3 regions of the Paenibacillus sp. FSL R7-0272 genome follow, and region 3 is predicted to be linked to each of the others. Evidence: predicted binding sites of a transcription regulator. Region 3 holds the regulator's gene; each other region holds the start of a gene.

Evidence for each region. Region 3 encodes LexA, which represses DNA repair genes until DNA is damaged. Its sites were predicted from a motif close to CGAACATATGTTCG; they were not measured.
Region 1: a site for LexA is predicted at 1,945-1,958, ahead of addB (helicase-exonuclease AddAB subunit AddB). Genes of this name have one in related genera too.
Region 2: a site for LexA is predicted at 1,276-1,289, ahead of recA (recombinase RecA). Genes of this name have one in related genera too.

The regions. Positions count from the first base shown of each region.
Region 1 is NZ_CP150221.1:4,470,550-4,480,885, forward strand. Features, by position in the region: gene addB (helicase-exonuclease AddAB subunit AddB) at 1-1,880, opposite strand, end outside; gene MKY23_RS19875 (hypothetical protein) at 2,106-2,771, opposite strand; gene MKY23_RS19880 (class I SAM-dependent rRNA methyltransferase) at 3,051-4,427, opposite strand; gene MKY23_RS19885 (Na/Pi symporter) at 4,957-5,958, shown strand; gene MKY23_RS19890 (NUDIX domain-containing protein) at 6,040-6,474, opposite strand; gene mtaB (tRNA (N(6)-L-threonylcarbamoyladenosine(37)-C(2))-methylthiotransferase MtaB) at 6,581-7,927, opposite strand; gene MKY23_RS19900 (RsmE family RNA methyltransferase) at 7,930-8,694, opposite strand; gene MKY23_RS19905 (site-2 protease family protein) at 8,841-9,521, opposite strand; gene prmA (50S ribosomal protein L11 methyltransferase) at 9,525-10,336, opposite strand, start outside.
Region 2 is NZ_CP150221.1:2,552,879-2,563,214, reverse strand. Features, by position in the region: gene recA (recombinase RecA) at 142-1,206, opposite strand; gene MKY23_RS11400 (competence/damage-inducible protein A) at 1,447-2,703, opposite strand; gene pgsA (CDP-diacylglycerol--glycerol-3-phosphate 3-phosphatidyltransferase) at 2,813-3,400, opposite strand; gene MKY23_RS11390 (YajQ family cyclic di-GMP-binding protein) at 3,718-4,209, opposite strand; gene MKY23_RS11385 (hypothetical protein) at 4,359-4,523, opposite strand; gene MKY23_RS11380 (RodZ family helix-turn-helix domain-containing protein) at 4,597-5,679, opposite strand; gene MKY23_RS11375 (DUF3388 domain-containing protein) at 5,746-6,513, opposite strand; gene MKY23_RS11370 (DUF3243 domain-containing protein) at 6,711-6,974, opposite strand; gene fabG (3-oxoacyl-ACP reductase FabG) at 7,116-7,847, opposite strand; gene MKY23_RS11360 (pitrilysin family protein) at 7,939-9,219, opposite strand; gene MKY23_RS11355 (pitrilysin family protein) at 9,222-10,336, opposite strand, start outside.
Region 3 is NZ_CP150221.1:3,741,729-3,752,064, reverse strand. Features, by position in the region: gene glnA (type I glutamate--ammonia ligase) at 53-1,381, shown strand; gene MKY23_RS16560 (hypothetical protein) at 1,622-1,963, opposite strand; gene MKY23_RS16555 (hypothetical protein) at 2,016-2,327, opposite strand; gene MKY23_RS16550 (aldehyde dehydrogenase) at 2,833-4,137, shown strand; gene lexA (transcriptional repressor LexA) at 4,308-4,934, opposite strand; gene MKY23_RS16540 (LysM peptidoglycan-binding domain-containing protein) at 5,230-5,607, shown strand; gene MKY23_RS16535 (DUF896 domain-containing protein) at 5,703-5,912, shown strand; gene MKY23_RS16530 (hypothetical protein) at 6,045-6,557, shown strand; gene MKY23_RS16525 (HAD family hydrolase) at 6,586-7,377, shown strand; gene MKY23_RS16520 (ABC transporter permease subunit) at 7,991-8,920, shown strand; gene MKY23_RS16515 (carbohydrate ABC transporter permease) at 8,933-9,805, shown strand; gene MKY23_RS16510 (extracellular solute-binding protein) at 9,853-10,336, shown strand, end outside.

The sequences.
Region 1 (10,336 bases), 730 kb from region 3:
TCCGTTAGTACTCCGTTGTCCTGAGGGATCGCTGGCAATTCCCCATCAACCGCCCCAAGAATAAATACATATTTCATATCACGCAGACGAGTACGATCCATCGAACCAAACAGCACCTGGTCAAGGGCCGGGGGAACAAGCCCCAGCTTGAGCTCAGTCAGTCCTGTCTCCATCATGCCCGCAAACAAAGTGATGTCCAGGCGTTCATTGCCCATCATATCGACCATCTGGTCAAGAAGATCCAACACGGCCCCCCACATTTGACGATGCTCTCTAGAACGCTCCGGGTCTCCCTGTGCCTTGGCTTCAGCAGACATCTGATCCAGCTTATGCGCAATATCTGCATCCTCTAACAGTCTGAATAATGCCTCACACTGAGCAGTAGCCGTTTTTGCTTTTTTCATTCGTTTCTCAAACGTGCCGAGTGCCGACGTAATCAAGGTTCTGCAGCTTTCCATCAGCGATAACACAGCATCTCGTCCCCGGCTTCGTTCTTCCTGTGCATTATCCTCCAGTGAGGGACTCGGCACATATTTCCACGGCTTTCCATCGTTCCACCGATATCCATGAATACCGCAAGCAAGCACATAGTTCTCCAGCTGATCCATATCCTCACGCGTGATGGAACCATCAAGCGGAAGCAACAGATCCGTCTTGACACAGCGAAAAACATCCTCATAACGCCAGTTACGGCGGACGATATCTAATGCAGCACGAATAAATTCGGATAATGGATGATGTAACTCACTTCGTCTTCGGTCCAGAAAGACCGGAACATCATAATCCCTGAATAACGGTTCCGCAATATCAGCATAGGTCTCCAATCCGCGAACCAATACCGCCATATCCCGATATCTTGCTCCTTCTTCTTGGGTTAGGCGACGCATCTCACGTAGTGCACCCTCCAGCTCTGCCCGGCGATTCTCCGCAGCCATCAAGCGTATACCTGAATCCTCACCCTGACTTCTCCAGCGAATACGCCGATCAAAACCGGCCTCCAGATGGGCAAGCCCTGGCCGCTCCTTGAATCTCGGCAAGACTTCATCATGGAGAACAGTTGTATCGGCAGACACACCCAAATGTTCAGCCATTCCTTTGAGACGCACATATGCACTTGCCGTTGGATAAAATAATTCAAGTTCCCCAGGGAGCACACCTTGTTCGTACGTGCGATCAAGCGTCAGGGAAATCGTTACAGACGAAGCTTGTAACATGAGCTGTCCTATTACACTCATCTCCTGCGGAGTGAATCCATGGAATCCGTCAATCCAGACCTCGGCCCCCTGCAACCATGTACTTTCTGGCAAACGACCTGTCAGTTCATTCAATGTATCTTCATCATCTATATATAAATCCGCCAATTCCTTCTCATAATCATGGTAGATCAGATTCAAATCATGGAGCTTATCCTCCAAAATAGATGAGGCCGATGCGATGCTCCATGTTGCAAGCCCTTCTTCGAGTGCCGAAGCATGAACTTCATAACGTTTAAACTCACTATATAAATTAGTCAATTCCCCGATAAAGCCAAGCTGGCTTCCCGAAGCAGCAAACAGTCTCAGTTCTTCTTTCCTACGCTGAATGACTTTATATAAAAGCATCTTTTTGCCCTCGGCTCCGATCGGAACGCGAGCAGAACCGCCAGCCTCCTGCATAACGCGATAAGCCAGACGACGAAATCCAAGAACTTCGGCACGCATCGTACCTTTGATATCTCCCGAAGATACCAGCGCCTGCTCTGTCCGGAACGAGCTTTGTTCGGGAACGAGTAAAATCAACGGTTTTCCTTGGGGCTCCTGCCTAAGCAGAAATGTGATTTCTCGGGTAATCAGTGTGCTCTTACCACTGCCTGCCCGGCCAATAACAAAGCGTACGGACATGTGTCATCCTCCAAACTGCACGTACAAGATTTTAATTTCCAGTATACCATACCTTCTCCGCTTCGGAACATACGTTTGCCATGATCCACCAAATAAGAATACAATATGGCTATTAAAAAGAGCCGCCGCCTGTTCATTACAGCCAGCAGCTCCCTATGGATTTACGTTTATTACCAAACTCGGTGACAGATACGCCTAGTATTTGTTTTCAAGTTTACAATTTCGTTAAATGAATTCATGCTCTACAGCCTTCTGTAAGGCCTCGAAAAAATCCCGGTTTCTCTGGCTATATCCAGGCTTATTCAAAATCTCAAATGTACGTTCGATCCCCTTTTGCACTAATGCCTGATCATTGGTTAGTAATCCGTAGCTTAAAATCGTTACGCAACAGTTAAAAAGATCACCCGTAGGCCAGTGATGCGGTCGTTTGGTCAAATATTCATCAACAGCAACAGCTTGATCCATGCGCGGCAGCAAATACTTGCTTTCAGCTTCCTTGAACCTGTCTGCTGTTTGCTGAGCAGCTTCTTGTATATTTTCAGAGGAAACAAGAACAGAATGTTTTTGCTGTGTATACCTTTCAACACTATTGCCGAAGCCGACTGGAGCATTTGAGATCAACGTTATTTGATGCTTTTCAAGAAAAGTACGTAAACGTTCAGTGGCAGCTTCATAACGGCAGGCCATGACTGTAAACACAGCATACGGAGGTTTTGAATGAGTCAGATGACTATGTAAGCTCCAAACAATGCCCGGCTTGACATTTTTCTTGAACGCATAGTCCGTCGGGCTAGAATCAGGCTCTCTATATTCCACATACCCCTCTGGTGCAATGAATTTCCCTAATTCAGTATAAAACTGTTTTCGAATTCCCTCTTTTAGATTACGCATGTCAATATACGCCTGCCACGTCTATCATTACGCGTCTCAAATAACATACCCGTAACCATAGCGAGCAGACCTCCTCCTTTTTTCAAACTAAATCCTGCGGTTGCCAACCTAGATATAAATGAGTCGGGATGAAGTCTGAACACTGTATCCTTTTCAATCAATAATATAAGTTGTTCGCCAAGAGCAAGCTCTTCCTCATAAATAAAATACCCTATAAGATGGACTTTTTAAAGTGTCTATCTCACAGGGTACATGTGTCATTCTATAAATAGAGTATTCTTAATTTTTTTTGCTTCTCACTTCAAAAATAGCGAATTTCAGGTAATGACCTTCATCTACGCCCAAAATTTGCGGGTGATCCTTACCGGCTGCTTTCCAGTCGATTAAACGTAATACCTTACCTGCATCTTCAGCTGCATCCGCAATCGTTTCCAGGAAGAGGTCAGGACGCATGTGGAAGGAACAGCTTGCGGTTACCAAATATCCACCGTCGTTGACCAATTTCATGCCCTGCAAGTTGATATCCTTGTAGCCGCGGCATGCCCCTTTGACAGCTGATTTTGTTTTGGCAAAGGCAGGTGGATCAAGGATAACGACATCAAACGTTTTTCCAGCACTGGACAACGCTTTGGAAGTATCTACCTTTTGCTCAGATGCTCGTGCTCGCGCATTGCGCTCATCAAGTCCTTTGACTTGCTCACGCAGATATTGAAAGGCGTCGGCTACCACGAATTCGACCCGATCTGTGAATCCATTTAGCTCCACATTCGTTCGCGCACTCTCGATCGCATGCTCGGAAATATCAAGGCAGGTTACTTTTTTCGCTCCATATTTGCACGCATTCAGCGTAAAGCTGCCGGTATGAGAGAAACATTCAAGCACGGTGGCACCGTCCCAATACGGAAAAGTAACCACTTTGCCACCCTTGTTCACAGGCAACAGCTGTTCTGTTCCTTCATGCTCGACCTGTTGCACGGTGATGCCGCTTTTGTACCCCCAGCCTTTCATCAATGGTTCAATGGCAGCCCGGTTTTCACGCTGGTCGAAGAAGTAACCTGTTTTCTGTCCTTCCACGATATCCACCTTGATAAGTAGCCCATTTTCGGTCACAGTCACATGACGCGGGCATTCCCCATAGAGTGGTCCTTTGATCTGCTCCAGGCCTTCCAGTTCACGGATCGATACATCACTGCGCTCATAGATACCTTCCGGCTGCATCACTTCAATGAGAGCCTGGACAATCGCTTCACGACAACGATCCATACCCAGTGTAAGAATCTGCACAACTAAAGTACTACCAAAACGATCAACGATCAATCCAGGTAGGAAATCAGCTTCACCATAAACAAGACGGTAGGCTTCGCCATCCTGAATGAAGCGTTCCCGGTGACGCAGACAATCATGGAAACGAGCCGCAAAAAAGGCGGTATCCATCTGTTCAAACTCCAAAGGCTGGTACGAGACTACACGAACGGTAATCTGGGAAGCCGGATTATAATAACCTGTCGCCAAATAGCGGCCTTGATGATTCAGTACATTGACGATATCGCCCGGTTCCGGGTTGCCGTCTACGGATGCAATTTCATTATTAAAAATCCAGGGATGCGCATGTTCCAGCCGCTTTTTGCGGCTTCGTTCCAGTGTAACGGATGGCAAGATTGATCCACTTCCTTTAGTTTAATAGTCGAAAAGATAGGTTTTAGCAGACCGCTCCGGGGGCGAATTGATCCTATGATCGCTGTTGTCCTCGGATTTTTTGGATTCCCTTCCTTCAAAGGGAAAATCCGATGTCAAAGGCGAGCGCTTCGCTTCTTCGGATTCAATTTCGTCCCCTCCGCTACGTTTGCCGAATCACCGTATCTTTTGAATTGGGGCTGGTAATTTTCTGACGCTCCGGGGACGAATTGATTCTACGATCGCTGTTGTCCTCGGATTTTTCTGATTCCCTTCTCCAAAGGGAAAATCCGATGTCAAGCCTATGCTTCCGATGTAGCTTTCTTTCAGAAAGCTCTCAGGCGAGCGCTTCGCTTCTTCGAATTCATTTCGTTCCCTCCGCTACGTTTGCCGAATCACCGTATCTTTTGTATGGGGGATGGCAGTTTCAATTCCTCTTGTGCTTGTCATGCTTGTCTCTGCTTCCTCATAGGATAAGTGATAAGGAATGGGACGGGAGGAATGATTCGGAATGTTCAGAGAAGTAATTCTGCCTCTGTTATATGGGCTTATAATCTTTTTTGGCGGTATGAAGCTGATGGAGACAGCGCTACAGCGCATGGCGGGACCGATGCTGGCAGGCTGGTTAAACCGAGCCACTTCTGCCCCATGGAAGGGCATGGCATTCAGTGCAGGCGCGACCGCTCTACTACAGAGCAGCACCGCGGTAACGGTACTCACCATAGGACTAGCTAATGCGCGCTTAATTACCTACGGACGCACACTCGGCATTATCTTGGGAACCAATGTTGGAACTTGCTTAACGACAGAGCTTGTCGGTCTGCAGATCGGACGTGCCTCACTGCCGTTGTTGCTTATATCCCTAACAGGCTGGGCTATTTTTGTTGTCCTAGGTGAACGCAACCAGATTGCTCCTGAACGTACTCGCCGTACTTTAGCGACGATCCAATTCAACTTTCTTGCAGCAGCAGGTTTTGCTCTCGTCATGACGGGCATTCAAGTCATGCAATCCATCGCCGTTCCACTTCGGAGCATGGGTGTATTCCAATGGTTTCTGGAGCGTTCGACCGATAGCCTATGGTGGGGTTTTCTTGCCGGTGCGTGCCTGACTGCGCTGATTCACAGCAGTGCCGCAGTTATCAGCATGGCGATTACACTGGCAGCGACAGGCGTGCTACCTGTAGAGATCGGCATCGCCATTGTGATCGGGTCTAACGTCGGGACCTGTATCACCGCTATTATTGCAGCCGCGGGCGGAGCTTCCGCAGGCAAATTTGTAGCAGCCTCCCATGTTGTACTCAACATTGCGGGAGCACTGCTGTTTATGCCGCTGATTGGCCAGCTGCATGCAGCGTCAGCCTGGCTGTCAGCGGACCACGGGGCACAGATTGCGCATGCCCAGACCCTTTTTAACATCATCAGTTCATTGCTGGCTTTACCGTTCTGTTACTTGCCCATCTGGCACAAAAAAACACCTGTGCTTGCCCCGTCGGCAAAGAAACCTGTCGCTTAATAAGTCCTCACGATATCCGCATTATTGGCGACAGAACGTGTAGGTCAGTAGACCATCATTCAAACGTAATGTCATGCTGTTTTATACGTTAATGCCCAGTTTGTTCAGGCCAATGCGCAAAATGTCATCGTTATTATCGTATCCATCCTGCCGCTGTTTGGACCATGCCTCTTCCGGAGCATACCAATCCACACCTTTAATCTCTTTGATCTGAGGCTGCAAGTCACCACTTTCTGCTGCCACAAGGTAATAGTGCACTTCTTTGTCCACTGGACCAAACTCGGCATGCTGGTACGTATAGGCAATGATATTAATAGGCTCCACAATGCGGCCCACCATACCCGTTTCTTCCAAAATTTCTCGGAGCGCCGTCTGTTCGATCGTTTCTCCATCTTCCATTTTGCCCTTGGCAAGTGTCGTTTTACCATAACGGTCTACGATGAGCTGGATTTGAATCTGGCCATCCTCAGTTGTTCTGTATACAACGCCGCCTGCTGAAATTTCTTTTTTGTTCATAATGTTTTCCCCCATCTGACTTCAATTTCTTTTCTTGGCAAAGAAGGACCTCATCTCCTCGGGTATTTTCCCCAAGGAAATGAAATCCTTGTACATAGCGCCTGAATTACATCGCGGCGGGTTTCACATTCTCTTCCAGTACACGAACCAGCGTGCCTTGGCTTTCATTGGCACCGGCTTCAGTCAACTTCACGCGGCACACTTTACCTACCATATCCGGCGTTCCATCAAACACCAGTTGAATGTAGTTGTCACTGTATCCGTGCAACTTGCCACTGCCTTCGCGGCCTTTTGCTTCACCTTCAGGAATAACCTCGAGCACTTGTCCAACGAATTTCTCAGCATACTCCAGTTGCATCTGCTCGGACAGTTCAATCAGCTCATGCACACGTGCATTTTTGATTTCGTCATCCACTTGGTCCTCCATGCGTGCTGCCGGAGTCCCTGTACGTTTGGAGTATGGGAATACGTGCATTTCCGAGAAACCGATTTTACGCATCAACTCGTAACCGTTACGATACATCTCATCCGTTTCGCCCGGGAAACCAACGATAACATCGGTCGTAATCGCAACATCCGGCATAGCCTCACGTATACGCAACATTTTGTTATAGAATTCTTCGGTTGTATATTTGCGGCGCATACGTTTCAGAACGGTGTCATCCCCTGCTTGCAACGGAATATGGAAATGACGAACCAGTTTATCCGAACGTTTGATTACATCCAGCATCCGGTCATCAATCTGACTAGCTTCAATCGAGCTGATCCGGATACGCTCCAGACCTTCCACTTTGTCCAAATCCCACAGCAGGTCGGTCAGATCATAGTTATCCATGTCATCTCCGTACCCGCCTGTATGAATACCTGTCAGGACAATCTCTTTATAACCCGCTTGTACGAGCTGATGTGCCTGCTGAACAATGCTGTTTGCCTCACGGCTACGCGAAAGACCACGGGACCACGGAATGATGCAGAAGGTACAGAAGTTGTTGCAACCATCCTGAATTTTGAGGAACGCACGCGTACGGTCCGCGAAATCCGGTACATCCATTTCTTCAAATACACGTGTTTTCATAATGTTACGGACCGCATTGACGGGCTGACGGGATTCCTGAATTTCATTTACATATGGCAAAATTTTATCCCGATCCTGGGTTCCGATGACCAGGTCCACGCCAGGGATATCCAGAATCTCGGCAGGAGATGTCTGTGCATAACATCCGGTTACCGCTACAATCGCATCCGGATTGCGACGGATGGCACGGCGGATAATTTGACGACTCTTTTTATCACCTGTATTCGTTACGGTACACGTATTAATCAAATAGACATCGGCTGTCTGTTCGTCGAAGTCTACCTGTTCGTAGCCCTCGTTTTTGAACAATTGCCAAATCGCCTCTGTATCATAAAAGTTAACTTTGCAGCCCAAGGTGTAAAACGCCACGGATGGCATAATTACATTCCCCCCATTTCTCCAGATTCATATAAAACACAAGTTAGTGCAGCCATACCAGCCGTCTCGGCTCGCAAAATGCGCTTGCCCAGTCCAACAGATATCGCACCTGCCTCATCGGCCTGAGCCGTTTCCTTCTCGGAAAATCCGCCCTCAGGTCCAACAACAATCAACACATTTGCCCCTGCATCAGGAGCAAGCTCTCCCACAAACGGCTTCAGAACATCTTTAAGATGTTTGCCGTCCTCTTTTTCATAACAATAACATACAAGATCGTAGTCCCCAAAAGAAGATAACAGCCCTTTCCAGGAAAGCGGCTGCTCAACGGTTGGAATGCGGTTACGATGGCTCTGTTCAGCAGCTTCCTTGGCGATTTTCCGCCAACGCTCCAGACGTTTGCCTTCTTTCTTAGCGTCGTATTGCACAATCGTACGTTCGGATAGAAAAGGCACAAAGGATACGGCGCCGATCTCCGTACATCTCTGAATGACCGTCTCCATCTTGTCCCCTTTGGGCAAGCTTTGTGCTACCGTTACATTCAACTTTGCTTCGCGATCCATAACCAGCGGTTCCAGGATAGTGGCTTTTACTTCCCCTGCCTCAATACTATCGATGGCGACCAATGCTTCTTTGGAGCTTCCGTCGCTGACAATCAGCTTGTCTCCGGGTTTGCCACGCATGACTTTGCCGATATGACGGGCATCATCGCCTGTTATCACCACTGCATGTTCACTGAACTGCTCTGCAGATACAAAATATCGCTGCATATGTTGTCCACCCATTCTTTCCTGTTATGAATGGAATTCTTCCTGCTGGAAGCAGGCAAGAATCCAATCGCCACAGATGATCATACAACTTTTATGTGCTTATGACCAGCACTACGGTTCGATTACTGACCATTTATAAGCTTATATTAAAGATATAATTCAATAACGAGACCAACTAAATCCCGGTACATGTCATTAGCAAACAAATATAGGGGTTGAATTGTGACTGCCTGTAATGGCGGAATAATTAAGATCAATAGAAAGACAATGATGGACCATTGTTCCACACCTTGCAGCTTGCGACTGATTGAAGGCGGCAACACATCTTCAAGAATACGATAACCGTCCAGTGGTGGTAACGGGATGAGATTAAACATAAACAGGAAAAAGTTCGTAACACTGAACATCGGCAAAAATGTCATCACAGCTGTGACTACCCGCTCATTTTCAATGTTCCCCAGCACGCCTGATCCAAACAATATTCCATAGATTACTGCCCCAATAATAGCCAGTAGCAGATTGCTGAGTGGACCTACTACAGAAACAATCGTTCCCATGAGTCTCGGTTTGTCAAAGTTCGCACGGTTTACAGGTACAGGACGTGCCCATCCAAAACCTGCAATCACAAGCAAAAGCACCCCAAGCAGGTCAAAGTGCGCCACCGGATTCAAGGTGACCCTTCCAAGCAACTTGGCTGTTGGATCACCGAATTTATTAGCAAAATACGCATGCGAAAATTCATGAATCGTAAATGCAATCAAAATGGTCACCAGGAAAAACGGCAATTGATCCAGCGGAAGGCGGAAAATCCGATCTAAGAAGTCCATAGACTACCTCTTTCTGGCTTCAAAGGCTAGCCAGTCCTCTTCACGCTCGATCGCACGAACTTCAAATCCTGATGCCACCAGTGCATCATGTACAACCTGCTCCTTGTTCTTCCAAATGCCCGAAACGATATAGATCCCACCAGACTCCAGTGCATTATACACATCATCAACGAATAGCAAAATAATTTCAGCCAAGATGTTGGCCACAATAATTTTGACTGGCAGCTTGACACCTAGAGCGGGGTCTTGACTTCCAAGCACAGACAATAGATCACTTTCTTTGACCGTGATCTGCTGCTGCATCTTGTTCAGCTCCACGTTTTCCATCGCACTTGTTACCGCAACCGGATCAAGATCAAGTGCCAGCACATGCTTAGCACCTAGATGTACCGCGCCGATGGCCAAGATACCGGAACCTGTACCCACATCAATCATTTCCTCGCCACCCTGAATGACCTTTTCCAGTGTACGTAAACAGAGCGTTGTCGTTGGATGCGTCCCGGTACCAAAAGCCATTCCTGGATCAAGTTCAATAATTTTTTCATCTGGGCTCTCCGGTGTATATTCCTCCCACGTTGGCTTGATCGTCAGACGCTCGGATATGCGCACCGGTTTGAAGTATTGTTTCCAAGCCGTTGCCCAGTCATTTTCATCCACCGTACGTGTTTCGTAACGAATCTCTCCGACATTAATTCCAAAGTCGGGCAATTCTTCAATTCTCGGATTTACTTCTGCCTGCAAGGCAGTCATGTCTGTACCTTCGGAGAAATAACCTTTGATGACCGCAAAACCTTCGGGAATATCATTCAAAGGAA
Region 2 (10,336 bases), 1.2 Mb from region 3:
ATGCTAACAGCCCCTGTCCGGAATGGACAGAGGCTGTTAGCTGGCGAGAAACAATCCTATTTAGCTTCATAAGCATTAGCACCCGCTTATTACAGGTTTTAGGACGTCAGAATACAAAGTGCCTTCCCCTGTAGAGAAAGATTACTCATTAATTTCGAATAATTCCTGTTCTTCAGCCGCTTCTTTTTCTTGCTCTTCACTCGATGGAGCAGGAACAGCCGTTGTCAAATTGCTGGCTTCACGAATTTTCTGCTCAATCACATCAGCAATTTCTTTATGTTCTTTCATAAACTGCTTCGCGTTCTCACGGCCTTGCCCTAAACGTTCACCTTCATACGAATACCAAGCACCGCTTTTGTTGACGATATCCAGCTCTGTACCGATATCGATGATACTTCCCTCTTTGGAAATACCTTCACCATACATAATGTCAACTTCCGCTTGTTTGAACGGAGGTGCCACTTTATTTTTAACAACTTTAATACGGGTACGGTTACCTGTAATGTCATTTCCCGATTTGATACTCTCAATACGGCGTACATCTAGACGAACCGTGGAATAGAACTTTAATGCGCGGCCACCTGGTGTCGTTTCCGGGTTACCAAACATAACACCAACTTTTTCACGAAGCTGGTTGATGAAGATGGCAATCGTTTTAGACTTACTGATTGCACCGGACAATTTACGGAGTGCCTGAGACATCAAACGAGCCTGCAGACCAACGTGAGAATCTCCCATCTCTCCTTCAATCTCCGCTTTTGGTACAAGCGCTGCTACCGAGTCAATAACAATGATGTCTACTGCACCACTGCGTACAAGAGCCTCGGCGATTTCCAATCCTTGCTCACCTGTATCCGGTTGTGACAAGAGCAATTCATCAATGTTAACGCCCAGTTTGCTTGCATAATTCGGATCAAGCGCATGCTCAGCATCGATAAACGCAGCTTGTCCACCTACACGTTGGACTTCAGCAATGGCATGCAATGCCACAGTTGTTTTACCTGAAGATTCAGGTCCATATATTTCAACAATACGGCCTTTCGGCAAGCCGCCTGTTCCTAATGCAATATCCAAAGCCAAAGATCCGCTGGGAATTATTTCCACATTCATATGAGTTGACTCACCCAATTTCATGATGGAACCTTTACCAAATTGCTTCTCTATTTGACGGAGCGCCATATCAAGCGCGGCACGACGGTCTGACAATAAACTCACACCCTTTACTGTTTATAATATAATGATACCTTGTTTTAACTCGTTTGCCAAGCTTTTTTTCGAACATACATTCGTTTTTTTGTTCAGGCCGAGGCGCCTCTTCCTCATAGAAATCGATGAAAAAACAGAAAAAGAACCGTAAACAAGGCTGTAAAGCCACATTTTACGGTTCTTCCGTCTACAATCATTATACTTCCTCAATTATGCAAATGCAATCTGCCTGCGTAATCATCAATCAATAGCGACTAACTTTTGCCATAACCGATACAGAATGGCCTTTGCCGAGCGAATGCGAACCGTTTCCCGGTTACCGTTAATCCGGAGTTCATGAATCTCCGTATCCTTCCCACGCTCAGCCAAAGCGATAAACACGAGGCCTGGTGGTTTACGTTCCGAATATCCCGGACCGGCTACTCCGGTAATCGCCAATCCAAAATCAGCATCCCCGATCATACGGATCTGCTCTGCAAGCACTTTTGCCACCTCTGGGCTAACGGCACCTGGTGCATCTTCACCCTCCAGGTAACTGTGAGGCACATTTAACAGCTTTTCTTTGATCTCATTAGAGTAGCATACAATGCCACCTTTTAACATCGAGGCACTTCCAGGCACCGAAGTTAAGCTCTGCATCACAAGCCCTCCTGTGCAGCTTTCAGCCGCGCTCAGAGTCAGCCCCATATCAGACATCATTGTAACAATCGTGTACTCTATAGGCACATCCTCGTTAGCGTAGAGATGTTCAGATAAACGCTCACGAATCTGCACTTCCATCGCATCCAGCTTTAGCTTGGCTTCTCCTTCGCTCGGAGCCTTGGTAGAAACACGTACGGTTACTTCTCCCTCACTCGCGTAAGGAGCAATCGTAGGGTCTGTCTGTCCGTCAATCAAGTCAAGCAAACGGTCCTCCAGAGCAGATTCTCCAATGCCTGCGAATTTCAACATTCGTGAATAAATCGGCATTTCTTCTGTAAGAGCATGCTGAAGCAACCAAGGTTTGACCTCCTGCTCGAACATTGGAATCAATTCTTTAGGTGGCCCAGGCATAACAACATAATATTTATCGTTATCCGCAATCGCGTTTCCGGCAGCAAGTCCGGTTTCATTCGCCAGAGGGGTTCCACCCTCAAGCACAATGGCTTGGCGCCGATTATTTTCCGTCATTTCCACATTCCGATCGCGGAAGAAACCTTCAATTTTATCCATAGCCATACGGTCAATATGCAACTTCCGATTCAACACTGCAGCCAGTGCGTCTTTAGTCAAATCATCCTGCGTTGGACCGATGCCTCCAGAAAATAAAATAATGTCTGCACGGCCCTGCGCGATGCGTATCGCTTCACTAAGCCGATTCTGATTATCGCCAACTACCGTTTGAAAATATACGTCAATCCCCATTGCAGCAAGTTCACGGGAAAGGTATCTGGCATTGGTATTTACGATCTGTCCCAGTAGTAACTCTGTCCCAACTGCAATAATCTCTGCCTTCATTTTGGCTTCCTCCTGTACATATGTGGAGTAGTCAAAGGGCAATAGGATGAGTTCCTATTGCCCTTTGACCCAATGAGTCTTTCATCATTACCCGATTCAGCTTAAATCATTACGCTTTTGATAAATGAAGCAAGTTTTTGTTTTTGATAAAGTAGTCAATTCCAGACCAGATGGTGATCAAAGCCGCTACATATACCGCAATTTCATCGACATGAATACCCGTGTATGAGAAGGGGAAATTGTTCAGCAGTAGCAAAACAATGGCTACAATCTGTACTACTGTTTTCAGTTTACCCCAAGCACTCGCAGCTACAACCGAACCGTCCAACAAGGCAATCTGACGTAGGCCGGTCACGGCAAATTCACGGCTGATAATAACGACTGCAATCCATGAATCCAGCTTACCCATTTGAACCAATGAAATCAAAACAGCGGTAACCAGAAGCTTGTCTGCCAGAGGATCAAGCAGTTTGCCCAGATTGGTGACCATATTGTTTTTCCTTGCAAGATAGCCGTCTATTCCATCCGTGCTTGCAGCAACGATAAAAATAAAAGCAGCAATTAACTGATTATACGGAAGCGTAAAGCTCCCGAGATGTAACGGCTCTGGATAAAACGGAAAATCCACGAGCAGAAACACCATCAAAAAAGGGATTAAGCAAATTCGTGCAAGCGTAATCCGGTTGGGTAAATTCACAAGACGCCCTCCCTTTGTATCCTCCATTACTTCAAACAATCATCTTACATTCCGTATTCATCATCTGAAGCAAGAAATGAACGATTGAAACGTCGACTTATATTTACATAAAAGCCTATGTAGAAACGCAAAAAATAAAGTCTACCGCTCAAACGCAAAACTGCTTTTAAACGCTCCGGTGACTTCCAGAAGTGTACTGCTTTTCACAAAGTCAGCTAACGATGAAGACTGGACTTGATGCATGACTGCCAGCAATGCACATTCAGTATAATATACGTACCAATACAGTGTCAAAAAGACATTTCTGTACAAGAATTTTATTTAAAATTAGTATATTGCAGATCCAGTGGCAAGTTAGCTCCATTAAGAAGTTGCATAACGGCTTGCAGATCATTTTTGCTCTTACCTGTCACCCGAAGCTGGTCTCCCTGAATCTGACTCTTCACCTTCAGTTTGGAATCACGGATGAGGATATTGATTTTTTTAGCCACATCTTGATCAATGCCCTGCTTGAAATTCAAACGCTGGCGAACAGTACCGGAAGAAGCTGGCTCCACTTTCCCGTAATCCATATTTTTCAGCGGAAGCCCACGCTTTGCCATTTTGGATTGTAAAACTTCAATAACCGCTTTTAATTTGGTCTCATCATCAGACACAATCGTAAGAGCATCCTTATCCAGTTTCAAGCTACTTTTACTGCCCTTGAAATCATAACGAGCACCAATTTCTTTTTCCGTTTGCGTAACGGCATTGGTCAATTCTTGCAAGTCCATTTTGGACACAATATCAAATGAATTTTCTGAACTCAAACCAAGTCACCCTTTCAATTAATCATATGTTCTGTAACATTATAGAGTAAACTTCAAGCAAAAGTCTAATTTTAGTCATGTTTACTCATAGAAAAAAGCATTTTTGGAGTACCATTCGGTCACCAAAAATGCTTGCTGGTCGAGCTACCTTAATACCGGCTACGGTTAGGCTGTCTGAACATATCGAGCACACCGAGCACGATATGCGCAAGTCCAAAGCCCAATATTCCGTAACCCCAGGCATTTGGAGTCAGGTAATAACCCAGGAGGCTGACAATGATCCCTAAACCGGTTACGATCCAGCTGACTGTCACGGCCTTCCACCTCACTTCACCATAAGTTAACTGCAATTGAAGACAAGATTATTGTCCCCTGCAGTTAGCCAGGTTATTCGCTGCTGGAGCTTCCGCCTTCCGAGGAACCACTGGTCGTTGTGCCTGTCATGCCTTCAGTTCCCGTGGAAGTAGCCGCGCTATCTGTATCCAGTTTAAGACGAATGCGGTTGGTTGCTTTGCCGTCCGTTACGACTTGACCGCCAACATCAATTGTTGTTGCCGCCGCATAACCGGATTTAATGTACATGCCAGCGCTGTCCAATGTAAATGTGAACGTGTCACCGTCAGCAGTATTGCCATACTCGAGTTTCTCACCGCTTGAATTCTCACCTTTATACACTTCAAGCCAACTATGACCTGTCGCCTTGATCGTCACGGTTACAGGCTGACCCGTGCTTCCGCTAACTTTGAAGTTTGTAATATTGCCTGATTTTCCATCTTCAGAAACAGTAACAGAACCAGGTGTGGTTGGTGGTGTTCCCTCTGGGGTCTCACCTGTTTGGCCATCCGTTTGTCCATCGGTTTGTCCATCGGTTTGACCTTTATTTTCTCCGTCGGTCTGACCATTCGTTTCATTACCGCCGCCGTTTCCGCCAGCATCACCTTTACCGGCATCATTCGATCCCGAATCGGTTGCAGGCGGAGTTGCAGTTTGCCCGTTATCGGATGGTTGATCAGGTTTGTCATTAGCAGGTTTTTGACTGTCCGTAATCTTTGTATCATCCAGCCCTTGTGGATTGGTGTCATCGCCCTTGTTGTTTGCCATATACAGATACAAGAGCACGATAATCAGAATAGGGAAAGTCCACATCAGAGCAACAGACATCCAGCGGTTGCTCCGCTCCGCCGGCCGGCTGGAGCGCTTCTGGATTACCGGCTCCATCGTTGCTTCCGCCGTTTCCGCAGGTACGTCCTTTTTGTGTCCTTCCAGCAGCTCATCGGCATTAAGTCCCACCGTTTCCGCATAGGTTTTTATAAATGCACGCACATAGAAGCTGCCGGGTAACACTTTATAATCCCCTGCTTCTATAGCCTCCAAATACCTCTTGCGAATTTTTGTCATTTCCTGTACATCGTCGAGACTCATCCCTTTTTGCAGCCGGGCCTCTCTTAACTGCTGACCCAGTTCAGACATGCCATCTCCTCCTTATGTTTAACTCTTCAGTTGTTGCTGATCTATTCCATGATTCCGTACGGAGCTTTACAGTTCGTCGGTATAGCTTGCCGTAAACGTATCATAAATAATTTCTTCGTTAGGATTATTACGCAATTCAATAATAATATCAAAATCATTATAATCATATTCGGATTCCTGCACAAAAATATCCGGATGCTCAATCACTTTCGTACTAGGCATCGACATGATATCCTGCAAAAGATTATAGTGCCGCTCACTGGAGCGAATCGTACTGACAATCCCATCGATAATAAATACATTATTCGGGTTTAACTCGTCTTCTGACATCTGGCTACGTATCGTTTGGCGAAGAAGGGTAGAAGATACAAAAGTCCAACGCTTCATGGCACATACACTGCCTGCGATGATTGACTCTGTTTTACCAACTCGCGGCATACCCCGCAAGCCGATGACCTGATTGCCTTCTCTTTTAAATACTTCACCCAAAAAATCAACGAGTAACCCAAGTTCGTCCCGAGTAAAACGAAATGTCTTGCGATCATCTGAATCCCGGTCAATGTACCTACCGTGACGTACAGCCAGAATATCCACCAATTTAGGTTGACGCAATGCAGATACCGTAATGCTGTTGACTTTACCAAGCATCTCTCCCAGCAGACGAATCTTTTCGTCATCATCTGACTCGAGCAACATGCCCCGTGTTTTGCCTTCAACACCGTTGATGGTCAATATATTGACTTCAAGCATCCCTAGCATGGAGGCGATATCCCCCAAAAGACCAGGTCTGTTCTTATGTATTTTATATTCCATATACCATTGTTTAGTTTCCATGTATACACCCCGTAATGCATTATTCCACATTATTCGACAACATCCGAACGTGTCCATTGGACGCTATTTCGGGTCATCTTCTAAAAATGGGTCACGTTAATGATATATAAAATGAAAATGAATTACAAGAACAGCTCTGTAATCCGTTTGTAATCATTAGAGAAAAGCCCCCTTGCGGGAGCTCTTCATCTCTAGTCTTATGCGTTTTGTTTGGCCAATTTGACCATCAGGCACGCAATCGTACGACGCTCATCCGCATCGCCGACATCCCATAGTTCCTTCAATGCTCGGTTGGAATGGTTCGCCGGGTCAACTTTCTCATCCAGAAAGTCGCCGATCTCGTATGCCAGTTTGTTGATGGTTTCTTCACTCATCCCCATCCTCTCAGCTTGCAGTACGCGATCACCCAGGAACTTCTTCCATGTGTCGAAGTTAGAAACCACTGTTTTGTCTGTTGACATGATAAATCCTCCTTGGCTGACGCATGAGATTTAAAATCAACAGTTGTAATATGTGCTTTCGGGACATTTTATATACGAGCATTTAAAATTAAAATCAAGCTGTAAGTTCACAATCCACTGACTTGCAACTTGAACACGGCATTAAGTCAGCCAGCCCCCATTCGGACTGATAATCTGTCCATTGATATATCCCGACTCAGGTAGCGCGAGAAAATAAACCAGTGACGAAATTTCGTCCGGCTGCGCCAGTCGCCCCGCAGGAATCTCCTCTTCCAACATCTTCAACTCACTCTGATCCAGATGGTCTAACATCGTGGTCTGAACAGCCCCTGGAGCAACGGCATTCACCGTAACGCCGGAGGGAGCAAGCTCTTTAGCAAGTGCCTTCGTGAAGGCATTTACCCCGCCCTTGGTTGTGGAATACAACACCTCACAAGATGCACCAGATAGCCCCCATATGGATGACACATTAATAATTCTACCGTATCTTTGGGAGATCATATGTGGCATCATCTCTTGTGTACATAGAAAAGTACCTTTCAGATTAATTGCCATCACTTCATCCCATATTTCCTCTGTCACATCCGCTAGCAAACCATAGTGAGATATACCAGCGTTATTCACAAGAATATCCGGCAACAACTCGTGAGCAGCCAATTTTTCCCGCATACGCTGAATCTGTTCCCTGCTGCGAAGATCAGCTGAAACCGTCATGATACGTCCATTTCCTCGCTCCATACAACGTCTTGCCGCTTCATTGGCTGCTTCATGCGATTTCATGTAGTGCAACACAACATTCATACCTACACTGGCAAACCGCTCTGCAATTGCAGCTCCTATGCCTCCGCTTGCCCCGGTAACCAGAACAGTCATTTCCCCTATAGCTTTCACAATGTGTTCCCCCCATAACTTTCACTCTCAATCTGGTGAACCCTTCGATCGCTGTCCCTTTCCCTCTCCATGGTTAAGGACTAACAACGAGTGATACAGCGAGCTGATCCCAACGAATATGCTCTTTCAATCTTTGATTCACATCTTGAAGTGTAATCGTTTCATACAATGAAATCATATTGAAAAAATCACCGCCACGGAAATGCTGCCGTGTGAATTCATTCGCAATGTTTTCTGGTGAATTGAGCATGCGCAAATAACCGCCAATTTTCTTTTTGCGCGCACGTTCAAAATCGGAAGCATCGAATCCTTTTTGCATAATCGCTTCGACTTCTTGGCGTATCCGTTTCAACAATTGATCCGGGTCTTTCGTATCCCCACCGACTGCAGAGAAGGCATATTGTGGTGAACTGATATAGTCATGTCCAAAACTATCCGAGATCAGATCTTCATCATAAAGCTTCTGAAACAGACGTGTGCTGGAACCAAACAACAGATCCATCATCAGCTGCGAGGTCGTGTCCCGGCGCAAAAGTGGCTCTCCTGTAAGTCCAACATCCGTTTCTTTGAATCCAAACAAACATTTCGGCAGAGAAACGGATAATTTGACCTCTCGTCTGGCCTCCCCCACCTGCTCTGGCTCTGGTTCAAAGAAACGGTAAATCGGGCCCTGCGGCTCGAAATTTTTCTGCTCCTGATTGGAACGAACCATGCTAATGACCTGCTCAGGATCAACACCGCCGACAACAAACAAGAGCATGTTACTTGGGTGATAAAATGTGTTATAACACGTATACAACGTTTCTTTGGTGATCGTGTTAATGGATTGGACCGTGCCCGCAATATCAATATGCACCGGATGTTTTTGATACATTGCTTCAATCAACCCGAAATAAACACGCCAGTCCGGATTATCGGCATACATATTAATTTCTTGTTCGATGATGCCTTTTTCCTTATTGACGTTCTGATCAGTAAAGTACGGATTTTGCACAAAATCAACTAATGTTTGTATATTTTCGTTCATATTTTCGGTTGCCGAAAACAAATAAACGGTCTGATCAAAACTTGTGAAAGCGTTCGCAGAAGCACCGTGAGAAGCAAATGTTGCAAAAATATCACCCGTTGGCTCCTCAAACATTTTGTGTTCCAGAAAATGAGCAATACCGTCGGGCACCTTTACCTCGGCTTGCCCTTCCACCTGAAAGTGATTGTCCACTGACCCGTATTTGGTCGCAAAGGTGGCATATGTTTTCTGAAAACCCGGTTTAGGCAAAACATAGACATGCAGTCCACTCGCCATTACTTCGTAATATAATGTCTCCTGCAAATGTTCATACCGAATGCTCTCCACGACTATTCCTCCTTCTCGTCCCGCAAGAAATAAATCGTATCCAGACGGAACTGCTCTGCGGCCTCACGAACATCCTGCTTGGTAATCTGCTCGATTTGTGCAAGTAGCTCTTCAGACGTTCTTTCCTTACCAGACAACTGACGGTTAAAATCGTAAGCAATCATCTCAAAAGCAGCATCCTGCATTTCTTTTAACAGATTACGGATCATCGCTTTCGTCTGGGACATCTCCAGATCTGTGATATGGCCAAGTTTCATTTCCTCAAGTTGCTGCTTGATGATGGTCACTGCTTTTTCATAATTGGGAATTTCAATCCCGGATTGAACAGTAGCAATGCCTTTGTGCCCGTCGTATCTGGAAGAAGCATAATAGGCGAGGCTTTCTTTTTCACGAACATTGACAAACAGCTTCGAATGCGGGTATCCACCCAGAATACCGTTATACATTAGCGCTGATGCGTATTTATCGTCTGCATAGGTAATGGAAGTGCGAAGCCCCAGGTTCAGCTTGCCCTGCCCAATGTTCAGCCGTTCAATGACCGTATTTGGCTCCTCATCCCCACGCACCGACTTCTGAGCCTGATAGTCAGAGGAAGTCTTGCGTTCAAGGTTAAAATGACGCTCTACCAGTTCCTCCACTTCTTCCAGAGTTGTATCCCCGACCACATACAAGTCCATACTGGCTTCTTTTAGCCAGTTTTCATAAGTAGCTGTTAATTCAGGAGGTTCAATGGCTGGCAGTGCTTTTCGTTCACCCAAGGGATGAAGCCGGTAAGGTTCATGCTTGCACATTTCTTCGATACACCGTTCAGCTGCATAACGCATTTTATCGTTCACAATCGACTCCAGCTTTTTACGAACCGTCTCGCGTTCTGCCTGTACATACGACGTTTTGAAGTGTCCATTTTCCCTCGCGGGCTTGGTCAATACTTCTCCAAGAAACGCAAACGAACGATCCAGAAGTTGCTGCTCCCCACCTCCGACAAACGAATCATTAATGGTGTCCATACGAAACTGCACAATCTGATAATCACCGCGTTTATAGACGTCAAAACCAAATCCTGCTCCATACAAGTGCTCCAATTGCTCTCGAAACTGCGTTGTTTCCGGATACGACT
Region 3 (10,336 bases):
GTACAAATATAACATGCAAGCCAAATACGCAGATAAGAAAGGGAGAGGAATCATGAGTTATACAAAAGAAGACATTCTCCGCATCTCCAAAGAAGAAAACGTACGATTCGTTCGATTGCAGTTCACCGACTTGCTGGGAGCGATTAAAAACGTTGAGATTCCTGTAAGCCAGTTAACGAAGGCTTTGGATAACAAAATGATGTTTGATGGTTCTTCCATTGAAGGTTATGTTCGTATCGAAGAATCCGACATGTACCTCTATCCGGATCTTGACTCTTGGCTTATTTTCCCATGGGTATCCGATAATCGCGTCGCGCGTTTGATCTGTGACGTATATCTGCCAGATGGCAACCCATTCCCAGGTGACCCACGTGGCATCTTGAAGCGAAACCTGAAGGAAGCCGAAGAAATGGGATTCACTTCCTTTAACGTTGGTCCTGAACCAGAATTCTTCTTGTTCAAAACGGATGAAAAAGGAAATCCAACAAACGAACTGAATGACCAAGGTGGATATTTCGACCTTGCACCAACAGATCTTGGTGAAAACTGTCGTCGTGATATCGTTATTACACTTGAAGAAATGGGCTTTGAAATCGAAGCTTCTCACCACGAGGTAGCTCCTGGTCAGCATGAGATCGACTTCAAATATGCGGATGCATTGAAAGCGGCAGACCAGATCCAAACGTTCAAACTCGTTGTTAAAACGATTGCACGTCAGCATGGATTACATGCTACGTTTATGCCAAAACCATTGTTCGGTATGAACGGTTCCGGTATGCACTGTAACCAATCCTTGTTCCGTGGCAATGAGAACGCATTTGTTGACGAGTCGGACGAACTGGGCCTGAGCAAAACTGCACGTCACTTCATGGCTGGAACTCTGAAGCATGCACGTGCGTTTGCAGCAATCACTAACCCGACTGTGAACTCATACAAACGTCTTGTGCCAGGTTACGAAGCACCATGTTACGTAGCATGGTCTGCAAGTAACCGTAGCCCAATGATCCGTATTCCAGCTTCACGTGGTCTGAGTACTCGTGTTGAGGTTCGTAACCCGGACCCAGCTGCTAACCCTTACCTCGCTTTGGCTGTTTTATTGAAAGCAGGTCTGGACGGAATCAAACGTGAGCTTTCCTTACCAGCTCCGATTGACCGCAACATCTACATCATGTCAGAAGAAGAGCGTGTGGAAGAAGGCATTCCTAGCTTGCCAGCTGACCTGAAAGAAGCATTGAACGAATTGATCCGCAGCGAAGTAATCTGTGACGCTCTCGGCGACCACGCCCTGGCTCACTTCTACGAGCTCAAAGAAATTGAGTGGGACATGTACAGAACACAAGTCCACCAATGGGAACGCGATCAATATATCACGTTGTACTAATCTCCGAATCCCTTGCGCCATCTGGCGTGAGGGGTTTTTCTTTTTGTGGGTAAATAATTTCTAGGTTGAAATGAAAGGTGAGTACCCACAGAATGACCGTATCCAATAAGATGCAGGAAACATAAAAACGGCGCTCCTCATGGGAGCGCTGTTTTTATGTTTAATTTATTCTATTTAGGGCGTTCTAACAGTGGCGACTTGATTTAGTAACTAAAATAAACCCACTTTGTTTATTAATAGCTAATAGCTTACATGAAACTTAAAAAGGATGATATAACTACCGTGGTTTGCACTTACAACTGTGAGCCCGGGTCGAATAGGAGTCACCAAAAAATCAGGGCCAATATCACAAGCGCCATCACTATAGATTACATCATAAGTGTAGCCGCTATACCATTGACCAGGTTGGCCTACTTTTAGGTAAATGTCTCGCTCAAAAAATGCTTGAGGTGCTATCACTTGAGAAATTTCCGATAGCGATAAAGCAGGTGCTGAAATACTTGTATCCGCAGCGAAGGACGTAGAACCAATTGAAAAACATGCAGATAAAGCTAATAAGCCAGCAAGTAATTTCTTTATCATGAAATCTTCGCTCCCTTTTATTATGCTCATGAATTCATTCTAAAAGAATAAATTATTCCATCTTAGTTACGTAACCCTCATAGTTTCCGTAATATAATCCGTTTGAATAGGTAGTAGATGTTAATGTTAGTCTTCCATACCAAACGCCATCAGCATAAGTGTAGGTCTGTGGAACATAACTTGCATTTCCATATTTATTGTTAACGTCTGAGTATCTTACATATTTCTGGGTTGCCTGAATCGTAATACTTTGTGAAGTTAATGAATCTTGAGAAGAGGGTGAAGCGGCAGCAAATGATGTTGGAACAGCGACGATTGCCACAATAACAGTTAAAGCTCCAAGTGAATACATTTTCTTTTTCATACAAATACCTCCTAAGATTTGTAATGAATTTATGAAACTTTACTCTCTGAAAATACCATATTACTCAATGTAAAATAATAACATTTGTCACATGGTTTACTATATTTATCCTCATATCACATCCAAACATATATGAAGAGAAAATAAGAAATTCAAAAATCAATGTGTCAAGCTTCTGCATTACATAAGTTAGAAGGTATGATTTATATTTGTGCAAAGTAAATAGTTATATAATTGTGAAATCTCTAAATGAAAACTAAACTCAAATAAGAACATGGAGAGTCAGAAATATGATAAATTCAATATCTGAAAAATTCATAAAAGAGTTAAGAACATACAAGCAATCGCTGAAAAAATAAAGAAGTATACGTCATGCTTTCCACTTACTTTGTCTTTTTAACATCTGTCCTGTTTCAAATGTATGTTGATAGTTTCATATATTAAAGATATAATTAATTTGATTTTGGGCAATATAATTTTTAGAAATTAATTGGAGATGATATTTTTGGAACAACAAGCGAAACAACTTGTGACTACACAACGTACGTTTTTTAATACAGGACAGACTAAACCAGTGGAGTATCGGATTCAGGCTTTGCAAAACTTGAGAGAAGGGATCGAGAAGTACCAGCAACGTATTCTGGATGCGCTTCGTGCTGATCTCAATAAATCAGAGGCTGAAGGATATGGGTCGGAGATTCGCATTGTATTGGGTGAATTGGATTACACGCTGGAACATCTGCGTGAATGGGCTACACCACGTAACGTTCCAACGAGCTCTGCAATGCCAGACGCGGTTAGTACGATTTACCCTGAGCCTTATGGAGTTGCTCTGATTATCGCGCCTTGGAATTATCCGTTCCAACTGGCGTTTGGGCCGCTAATCGGTGCAATTGCTGCAGGGAACTGTGCTGTGATCAAACCTTCTGAGCTTACACCAGCGACGTCTCGTTTAATCAACGATCTTATTCAGGACATATATCCTGAGGAGTACATTGCTGTTATGGAAGGAGAGGTTGAAACGAGTACAGCATTGCTTAATGAGAAATTCGATTATATTTTTTTTACAGGCAGTACAGGGGTTGGTCGTATTGTCATGAAAGCTGCAGCAGAGCACTTAACTCCAGTGACGTTAGAGTTAGGCGGTAAAAGTCCGGCCATTGTGCATCAGGATGCTGATCTGAAGCTGGCAGCACAACGTCTTGTGCGCGGTAAATTTCTGAATGCAGGTCAAACCTGTGTTGCACCGGACTATTTATTAGTAGATGAACAGGTACATGATCAACTCATCGAGGAAATCAGAGCCGAGGTTCGCGATAAATTTGGGGATGATGTGATGCAAAATAAGGATTTTCCTCATATCGTTAACACGCGTAACTTTGATCGTTTGACCGCTTTTCTTACGAATGGCAAGACTTTAATGGGAGGGCGTGCGAATCGGGATCAGCTTATGATTGAACCGACAGTTCTTAGCGATATTGATTGGGACTCACCAGTAATGCAGGAAGAGATCTTTGGACCTATTCTGCCCGTATTTAGGTATCGTGATTTGAATCCAATGCTCGATGAAATCGTTCGTCGGCCTAAACCACTCGCTTTGTATTTATTTACTGAAAATGAAGCTTTACAGGAGCAGGTATTGAATCAGGTTTCTTTTGGTGGAGGCTGTATTAATGAGACGCTATCTCACATGACCTCGCATTATTTGCCATTTGGGGGTGTGGGAGAGAGTGGCATGGGTTCTTACCATGGACAACAAAGCTTTGAAGTATTCTCACATCACAAAAGCATTCTTAAACGCACTAAATAATCTCTTGCTCAGCGCATTCACTTACGCATTCACTTATTAGAGTAGTTTGTAAGTAAATGATATGACTGCAACTATTAAACCAAAAGAAAGAGGTTGTCCTGTTGATCAGGGCAACCTCTTTCGGATTCTATCAGGTAGAACGTATTAGCAATTTAATAAACCAATATGCATTAATGAATATCGCGGAAAAGACCAATGACCTTGCCAAGAATACTAACGTGTTTTAACCGCAACGGTTCTAATGTAGCATTTTCCGGTTGAAGGCGAATGTGATCCTTTTCCTTATAAAAAGTCTTCACTGTTGCTTCATCGTCCTCAGTCATGGCAACGACAATGTCACCATTATCAGCGGTTTGCTGCTGACGAACGATTACATAGTCTCCATTAACAATACCAGCTTCAATCATACTGTCCCCAACAACGGAAAGCATAAATACTTTCTGTTCCCCTACATAATGTGTAGGAAGTGGGAAGTAGTCTTCAATATTTTCTGTTGCCGTAATCGGCACACCAGCTGTTACTTTACCCACGACAGGAATTCGTGCAACGCTGTGGGCGAACTGATGAGAATGCTCAGACTCTTCCTGGCTTAACAATTCAATCGCTCTTGGTTTGGTTGGGTCACGTCTAATTAACCCTTTCTTCTCCAAACGATCCAAATGTCCATGTACTGTGGAACTGGAAGCCAGTCCAACGGCTTCACCAATTTCTCTTACGGAAGGAGGATACCCCTTCAAACGGACTTCATTTCGTATAAACTCCAGGATAGCCTGTTGCCTGCTGGATATCTTCGACATACCGTATCAACCCCATTTTAGTAACGTTTGGGAAAATTATAACATAGAACCTCCGTTCGTACAAACATAAGTTCTAAAGAAATCATATTATTTCTATATTTTTTTCGATTCAGACTCATTAGTTTTTTGGAAAAGAGAATTTAATTGTTCTTTTACGAGAATTTTTAATACGAAAAAAGATGTTTTAATGTCGAAAAAAGAGCGAACAATTGTTCTAAAAAAGTCTTGAACAAAACAAATGTTCGTGTTATATTGATTCCAAGAGATAGGAACAAACGTTTGGAGGCGGGGGCAAATGAGATATTCTACGTATCAGAGTATTTATAAACCAGTAAATTCAGAAGCTGTAAAGTCTAATATAGGGCAATTCAGAACGTTCGTGACACGTCTTAAGTTCTCTAAGGGATTGATTAAGCTGGCAATTGCTTCATTAATTATATTTATTGGATGTAGTACAGTGCTAACTGTCTTTGCTGGTAACGAGAATGATCTACTACCTGGCGGTAAAATTGCTGTATCACAGGGAGAAACATTGTGGAGTATTTCTTTGGAACATAAACCAACGTCGATGGATACACGTGTATATATAGAAGCAATCAAAAAAGTGAATCAAATTGAATCAGCAACAATCCAGACAGGACAAGTTCTAATATTACCTCAGTTTGTTAAATAGAGTGCGCATCTATACAGGTTGGCGCGTACTAACTTGACAAGCCGCCTTTCTCATGTCAAAGTTAATATGACTTTGTATTTTTGGAGGGGACAAGCTTGGATATAGATAGTCTGGTAGCACGTATTAACGAATTGGCTCGCAAGCAGAAATCCATTGGACTATCAGAGGAAGAACTTGCTGAACGTGCCAAATTGAGAGAAATTTACCTGGGTAACATTCGTAGCAACTTCAGACAGCAACTCGATTCAATTGAGATTGTTGACGACGACAAGGGCCAAGGCCACCAAGGCAAACTCAAACATTAATTTACGAAACCTAAACATATCGTTATGATATTTAGGTTTCTTCATGTTAGCTGGGGATGCTTACTATAAGGGGGAACATCGGTTTGCAGTATAATTATGTAAGCCGATACAAGACACATAAGGGGGATTCACATGTCACGGCGTTCGTTCGAGAGAACGGTTCGGAAAAATTCGAAGCAATTGAATCAGCAACGTAAAAAAAGCGGTCAACCAATCACAGGAAATCCAGGTGAGGATATTTACAAAGGCAGAAGCCTTTTGTTCCCTATCTTTTTAATTGGTTTGGCGTTTTTGTATCTGTTCATGAGTACTTTTTTAGTGAAAGCACCGATGACAACCTGGGATTGGGTCACAATGTTGCTCTATGTATTTTTGGCTGTCATTTTTATGCTACGCCGTCCTTACGTTAAAATTAGCAGTAATCGAATCATCACAACGAAGGGGAATCGTGAACGATCGATCGGGGTTGACGATATTATCAAATTCCGTTTTGAGCCAGGCACTGTTGTTATTGAGCACAACAGTCGTGGAAAAAGATGGGTTTTCACCAAGTTGTTAAATCGTTACGATACAGAAGCGATTACCGAGCGGTTGCTGAAATTTGCAAAAGCACACCAGATTACCGTAGAAACGATTGATAAGTAATTAACGTGTAAAGGGGCAGATGATCGGAATGGCGTTAAAAGCGATTATGTTTGACCTGGATGATACTTTATTATGGGACGAACGGAGTGTTCGAGAAGCCTTTCATGAAACTTGTCTGATTGCAGCAGCAGAAACAGGTGTTAATGCTGAGGCACTCGAAGAGGCTGTTCGTAATGAAGCGCGTGAACTATATGAATCTTACGAAACGTTTCCTTTTACCAAAATGATTGGAATTAACCCTTTTGAAGGACTTTGGGCGAACTTTACGGCAGGAGAACAACCGGAATTTCGTCAGCTTGAACAATTGGCTCCAATTTATCGCAAGGAGTCTTGGCGCCGCGGTTTACTAAAGCTGGGTGTCGATCAAGAAGAGCTTGCAGAGCGCCTGGCCTCACAGTTTGGTGCAGAACGTAGATCGAGACCTCATGTATATGAAGAAACGATGGATACGTTGCGTCATTTGCAAGGAAAGTACAGATTGTTGCTTTTGACTAATGGATGTCCTGCTTTACAGCAAGAGAAACTTGATGGTGTTCCGGAGTTATCTCCTTTCTTTGATGAGATTATTATCTCAGGTAGCTTTGGTAAAGGTAAGCCAGATCCATCCATTTTTGAGCACGCTCTAAGTAGACTGGGTGTTCAACCAGAAGAAAGTATGATGGTAGGCGATAAGTTAACAACAGATATTCGTGGTGCGTTGTCTTCAGGTATTCGTGCAGTATGGATTAACCGGGAGAACAAAACAAATAATGAAAGTTATTCACCGAACCACGAGATTAAACATTTGTCTGAATTAGAGGGGCTTATTGCAAACTTTTAAAATCATAGATGACATAAAATCTTCGTCCAAATAGCTGTTCATTTAACATTGGTTATGACATGAATGATCGTTTGTTCATGTATCGTAACCAATGTTTTTTTGTTTTAATGCATTCCATGTAAGAGTGTTTTTAATGCATTGTTAGGGGCGATTATTTAAATTTTTAATGAAAAGTTATTGAAATTAAAAAAAAGCTGCTTTAGAATACAACTAACATACTAGTATGACTAGTTTTTATTTCTACAATATTTCGAGACCATTCACTGATCAAACTACAAGTACATTTTCAGATGAATGAAAGAAGAAAAAGGCGAATGATTTAATCACTATTTTGTAAGCGCTTTATAGAATGACTGATCAATTCAACGACATTCAAGCAATGCATGCTCAGTCAGGTTTCACACGTTTGCATATGATTGGATGTACATATATTCCAAATTGATACCGTTTACATTTTTGATTTTGTAGTGGAGGTGAATCGAATAGACAGGTATCCTCTACAACACGAGGAGAGAGAAGACTTGTCAACAACGATTAAAGTATCTTTCTTAATCAAGTTATGGATCGGAGTGAATGACACATGGAGTCAGAAACATCTAAGGCAACGATACCGATGATATCTTCACGTAAAGAAAGCAAGTTGCGAACAGCTGCCATATTGATTCGTAAAGATTGGCAGTTGTACTCGCTACTCGTTCTTCCCATCATTTATCTGATTATTTTCAAATATGGTCCGATGTTAGGTAATATTATCGCTTTTAGACGATTTGTCCCGGGTGGCAGTATTTTTGGAGAAACCTGGGTTGGGCTAAGGTACTTCAAAATGTTCATTGAGGACCCAACATTCTGGCGAGTTTTCAGTAACACACTTATGCTCGGCGGGCTTGCGTTGTTATTTACGTTTCCCGTGCCGATTATTTTCGCACTGATGCTTAACGAGGTGAAGAGCAAACGATTTAAAAAATTTGTGCAAACAGCGTCGTATCTGCCTCACTTTCTATCGATTGTTATCGTAGCCGGTATGATTCTGCAATTAACGGCAGTGAACGGATCAATTAACGGTCTTGTTGCTTTTTTTACAGGAGATAACATTCCATTCATGCAGAGAGCAGAGTGGTTCAGAACCATTTATATCTCTTCTGAAATCTGGCAGGGGATGGGTTGGGGAGCCATTCTATATCTGGCAGCTCTAACTACGATTGATGATTCTTTGTATGAAGCAGCTCGTATTGATGGAGCGAATCGCTGGAAGCAAACCATTCACGTAACGATTCCAGGCATCTTGCCAACGATTGTCACGTTACTAATTTTGAACATGGGGAACTTCCTGGCTGTAGGTTTCGAAAAAATCTTACTTTTGTACAATCCGCTTATTTATGAGACTTCAGATGTAATATCGACTTATTTATATCGTGTAGGTCTTGAATCCAGCAACTTCAGTTATGCCACAGCAATTGGTTTGTTTGAATCGATTATTGGGCTGACTCTGGTTTTCTCTGTAAACGCAATCTCACGCAAACTGACACAACGAAGTTTATGGTAAAGGAGGAGCACCATGCAGGAATCAAGATCATACAAGGTATTTAAAGTGTTCAATGTCACTTTCTTGCTGTTTATCGTTTTTATAACACTTTATCCCTTCCTTAACGTTGTTGCCCAATCCTTCAGTAGTGAAGCGTACATCAATTCAGGCAAGGTAAGTTTGTTCCCGAGAGGGTTCAATGTGGATACGTATAAAACCATTTCAAAGGACAACATGTTCTGGTTGAACTATAAAAATACGATCATTTACACTGTGGTGGGAACTTTAATCTCAATGTTTATGACGACGATTTTTGCTTATGCATTGTCTAAAAAAAGATTGATGGGACGTAAATTTCTGACCATGTTTGCCGTGTTTACGATGTTTTTCAGCGGGGGTCTGATTCCTAACTACGTACTCATTAATTCCCTTGGTTTTAATAACACCATGTGGGCACTGGTTGTCCCAGGTGCAATCAGCATATATAACATGCTCATCATGAAATCCTTTTTTGAGAACATGCCAGAAGAGTTAGAGGAAGCAGCATCAATTGACGGGTTAAACACGTACGGTATTTTGCTTCGTATCATTTTGCCTCTCAGTAAAGCGGTCATGGCCACGATGGTGCTGTTCTACGCTGTTGGACATTGGAACTCCTGGTTCCCTGCCTTTTTGTATTTGGACAAAAAAGAGCTGTTTCCGGTCACGATCTATTTGCGTAATATGATTGCCGGGGCAACGAGTGGTGCCACTGCGGGAGCGACCTCTGCGGACAATCTCACTCAGATTGCTGCTAACATCAAATCGGTAACGATGGTGTTAACGATCCTGCCTATATTAACCATCTATCCATTTGTACAGCGATATTTTGTAACGGGTATCATGTTGGGTTCTGTTAAGCAGTAACCTTTGCACACATAGGTTTGGAAACTAAACAAAAGGGGATGAATGGATTGAAAAGAAAGCCTCGTAAACGGATTAGCAAGATGATTCTGGCAATGACAATGTCTGCTGTACTTGCTGCTTGTAGCAGTGGTGCCGGGACTGGCCCAGATGTTACCGAAGTGGGCACGAAATCAGCCATGGAGAGTTATAAAGTGGGCGAAACATTCAAAGCGACGGAACCATTTAATCTTTCTATTTTGTATAGTGATCATCCGACGTATCCTTATAAAAAAGACTGGCTGTTATTCAAAAAAATATCGGAGATGACAGGAGTTACGTTGGAGCCAACCATCGTGCCGATGAGTGACTATCCACAGAAGCGATCGCTGTTAATCAGTTCTGGCGATGCTCCGCTCGTTATTCCAAAGACTTATCCGGGTGAAGAATCTGCTTTTGTATCTTCTGGAGCGATTCTGCCGATCAGTGATTACATTGATTTGATGCCAAACTTCAAGGACAAAATTGAAAAGTGGAAACTCGAACCTGAACTTG